DNA from 2 places in the Buttiauxella sp. S19-1 genome. Region 1 is predicted to be linked to the other one. Evidence: riboswitches for the same ligand, from Rfam matches in the RefSeq annotation. Region 1 holds a riboswitch; the other holds the start of a gene.
The links. A riboswitch is a leader RNA that binds a small molecule or an ion and turns the genes downstream of it on or off. The one in region 1 is predicted to bind thiamine pyrophosphate.
Positions count from the first base shown of each region.

Region 2: another riboswitch for thiamine pyrophosphate. It lies ahead of thiB (thiamine ABC transporter substrate binding subunit); the one in region 1 lies ahead of thiM (hydroxyethylthiazole kinase).

Region 1 is NZ_JAHWLU010000015.1:61,506-63,708, reverse strand. It holds gene MES37_RS05965 (LuxR C-terminal-related transcriptional regulator) at 46-648, opposite strand; TPP riboswitch at 904-1,000, shown strand; gene thiM (hydroxyethylthiazole kinase) at 1,035-1,823, shown strand; gene thiD (bifunctional hydroxymethylpyrimidine kinase/phosphomethylpyrimidine kinase) at 1,820-2,203, shown strand, end outside.
Region 2 is NZ_JAHWLU010000099.1:13,571-15,773, forward strand. It holds gene sgrR (HTH-type transcriptional regulator SgrR) at 1-996, shown strand, start outside; TPP riboswitch at 1,042-1,141, shown strand; gene thiB (thiamine ABC transporter substrate binding subunit) at 1,179-2,162, shown strand; gene thiP (thiamine/thiamine pyrophosphate ABC transporter permease ThiP) at 2,138-2,203, shown strand, end outside.

The DNA of each region.
Region 1 (2,203 bases):
AATGATAAGGAACGCTAACTAGTCGTTACGGCGCAAAAATATTGGCTAATGAATTAAAGAAAGAAGATGGATTTTTATAAAGTTCATCAACTCATACTGGTCCCGGATTTTCAGTTTTTTCATTATCACTTTACGATATATTCTTGCAGTATCTTCCTCTATCTGCATTAGATGGGCCGCATCCTGTAGCGAATGTCCCCGGGCGATGTAGATAAGTAACTGCCGTTCAGCACTGGTGAAATTGCATGTGGTGCAGTAGTAGCAAATCCTGGCAGACACCGCCGTGGTGTTGTTTCTGCGCCAGCCAGCCTCCGTCCAGTGGGCTATTTTACGGGTGACTTCATCAACCTCATCTTCGCGAAAGATAACCGGAAGCATATACAGGCATGGGCGGAACATGAGGCTTTGGTGTTCTTTATGTCGGCAAATAAGAATAACTCGTTGGGATTTTGTCGCATTGGGAATTTCAAAACAGTCAGCAGTAAACCAATTATCAGCCAGTGACATAAAAACAATATCGGCAGTACTATGTTCTTCGCCGGGTAAAAAATAAAAATCTTCATTTCGCTGGCGGTAAATTTTTTCAATGATAATTTTTAGACCATGAGAAAAATGACTATTATTTTCCCGTATCGCAATTGTAAGCATGGGGTTTCTCGGTGAGTAATAGAACGGATAACGATCGTAATGAAATAAATACTGAAATTAAATAACCTGAAACTTAATTGACAACTCGCTCGGGATGAGACATTGCCAGGGGATTTCCTGGTGGTTGGTAGCCAAGTGAAGAAATGGCGAGAATTAAAAAAATGAATCAACCCATTTAGCCCACAGTGATATCCCTGGTTTACAGCGCTGGCCACTCGCTTTATCCTGATGGGCGATTAATCACATATACGATTAATCAATGACTCGGGGTGCCCTTCTTTGTGAAGGCTGAGAAATACCCGTACCACCTGATCTGGATAATGCCAGCGTAGGGAAGTCAGATGCCTGTCCGGCATCCCTTCTTCACGCCGGACAGGAGCTTTATGATGCAGCCTGACCTGCTACCCGGCCACCGCGCCGTTTTGTCTTTACAGCAACTTCGCAACATTTCCCCGCTTGTTCACTGCATGACTAACGACGTCGTGCAGAGTTTTACCGCCAACGTTTTGCTGGCTATTGGTGCGGCTCCCGCCATGGTGATTGAAGCACAAGAAGCCGCTCAATTTAGCCCGGTTGCCGACGCGCTGCTGGTCAATATTGGCACGCTGACAGCCGATCGCCGTGATGCCATGCTTGCAGCCATTCATGCTGCAAATGAATCCGCCACACCCTGGGTGCTGGATCCGGTTGCCGTTGGCGGCCTGACGTTCCGTACTCAATTCGCCCATCAGGTGCTCGCGCTAAAACCTGCGGCCATTCGCGGGAATGCGTCTGAAATCCTCGCACTGGCGGGGGAGCATTCTGGTGGAAGAGGCGTGGATAGCACCGATGATGCGTTTTCCGCACTACCTGCGGCGCAGGCGCTTGCTCGACTGACTGGCGCGATTGTCGCGGTGACGGGTGAGCGTGATTACATTACCGATGGTGAAAACAGCTGGAGCGTGGCGGGCGGCGGCATTTTGATGTCGCGTGTGGTCGGCACCGGTTGTGCGCTTTCAGCGGTAGTTGCCGCCTGTTGCTCTTTGCCGGGCTCGCGGCTGGATAACGTCGCTGCGGCTTGCCAGTTTATGAAGTTTGCAGGCCAGCAGGCTATATCCGCCAGCCGTGGTCCCGGGAGTTTTATTCCGGCATTTCTCGATGCACTTTACGGGCTGAATGGGGAGGCGCTGGCATGAAAGGGTTAACACGTATCAATGCACTGACCATTGCCGGAACCGACCCGAGCGGTGGCGCGGGTATTCAGGCCGACCTGAAAACTTTCTCGGCGCTGGGGGCATATGGCACCAGTGTGATTACCGCGTTAGTGGCGCAGAACACGCGTGGCGTGCAGTCGGTCTATCGTATTGAACCGGCCTTTGTTGCCGCGCAACTGGACTCCGTGCTCAGTGATGTGCGCATCGACACCATTAAAATCGGCATGTTAGCGGAAACCGATATTGTGGAAGCGGTGGCTGAACGGCTGGCGTTTTACCACGCACAAAATGTCGTGCTCGATACGGTGATGCTGGCGAAAAGTGGCGATCCTTTGCTTGCGCCCTCGGCGGTTGACAGTTTA
Region 2 (2,203 bases), on a different contig from region 1:
GATATTAAGCTCTCACAACCCGATAACTGGCTGCCGTGGTTGCTGGGTAGCGTTAACGCGATGATCCTGCCGCGCGAATGGCAAACTTTAAGCCATTTCTCCCGCCAGCCAGTCGGCACCGGTCCCTATTCGGTGGTGCGTAATAACACCAACCAACTGAAAATCCAGGCCTACGATGATTACTTTGGTTATCGCGCATTAATTGACGAAGTGAATTTCTGGGTGCTGCCGGACATTGGCGAAGAGGTCAGCTGTGCGGTGCAATTATCGGGAATGCCCGACAGCGAGAAAGCCGTCGAAAGCCGCCTTGAAGAAGGCTGCTACTACATTTTATTTGATAACCGCTCAAGCGCCGGCAGCAATAAAGAAGTGCGCCGCTGGCTCAGTCATGTGCTGGCACCGATTCATCTGCTGTATAGCGCGGGCGAGCAAAACCAGCAGTACTGGTTCCCGGCTTACGGACTGCTGCCACGCTGGCACCACACGCATCCACAACCAGCCGTCGAAAAACCGGCCGGGCTGGAATCCGTGACGCTGACGTTTTATCGCGATCACGTCGAACATCGGGTAATCAGCAAAGTGATGGAAGAATTGCTGGCACGTGTTGGCGTAAAACTGGTGGTGCAAGAAGTCAGTTATGAAGAGTGGCATCAGGGCGATGCCGTCAGCGATATCTGGCTCAATAGCGCGAATTTCACCCTGCCGTTAGAGTTTTCGCTTTACTCGCATCTTTATGAAGTGCCGCTGATTCAAAAGTGCATTGCTATCGACTGGGAAACGGATACCCGCAACTGGCATAACGGCGAGCTTCCTCTGCCTGAGTGGTGCCAGAACCTGGTTGAAAACAATGATATTTTACCGTTAATCCACCACTGGCTACGCATCGAAGGGCAACGCAGTATGCGTGGTGTGCGTATGAACACACTGGGATGGTTTGACTTTAAATCGGCGTGGTTTGCCCCACCGGAGCCAACCCCCCTGCGGCTTGAAATATGACGGGTATAATGCTTTCGAATCATTCACAAAGTTATTACAATGCACGCGTTCTCAACGGGGTGCTAAGGCGAAAGTCTGGCTGAGATAATACCCGTCGAACCTGATCCGGATAACGCCGGCGAAGGGATTTGAGGCTCTATTCTCAAATGTCCTTTGCCACCCCTAATTCTAAGAGGTGCAAAGTGTTCAAAAAATTCCTGCCGTTGCTGGCACTGATCGCCGCCCCCGTTTTTGCCAAACCCCTGCTGACTGTTTATACCTACGACTCCTTTGCTGCCGACTGGGGGCCAGGGCCTGCGGTGAAAAAAGCCTTTGAGGCTGACTGTAATTGCCAGCTGAAATTCGTGGCGCTGGAAGATGGCGTTTCGCTGCTCAACCGCCTGCGGATGGAAGGTAAAAACAGCAAAGCTGACGTGGTTCTGGGACTGGATAACAACCTTCTGGAAGCTGCCGCGCAGACTAAATTATTTGCGCCGAGCAAAACAGACATTAGCGCGTTGAAGATCCCTGGCGGCTGGACAAACGACACTTTCGTTCCCTTCGATTACGGCTATTTCGCTTTCGTCTACGATAAAAACAAACTGAAAAACCCACCGAAAAGCCTGAAAGAACTGGTCGAAAGTGACCAACAATGGAAAGTGATTTATCAGGACCCGCGCACCAGCACACCAGGCCTGGGCCTGCTGCTGTGGATGCAGAAAGTGTATGGCGATAAAACGCCTGAAGCCTGGGCAAAGCTTGCGAAGAAAACGGTCACCGTCACCAAAGGTTGGTCCGAGGCTTATGGCCTGTTCCTGAAAGGTGAAGGCGATTTAGTGATGAGCTACACCACCTCTCCGGCTTATCACATTATTGAAGAGAAAAAAGATAACTATGCTGCGGCTAATTTTAGCGAAGGGCATTATTTACAGGTGGAAGTGGCCGGACGCCTGGCATCCAGCAAGCAGCCTGAACTGGCTGAAAAATTCATGAAATTTATCACTTCACCGGGCTTCCAGAACACTGTGGCCACCGGCAACTGGATGTATCCGGTGACCGATGTGAAATTGCCTGAAGGATTTAACGGGCTGGTCAAACCGAACAACACGCTGGAATACAGCGCCGCAGAAGTGTCTAAACAACGCGCCAACTGGATTAGCGAATGGCAACGCGCCGTCAGCCGCTAATTCCCGGCTGGCTGATTCCTGGGCTATGTGCCGCCACACTG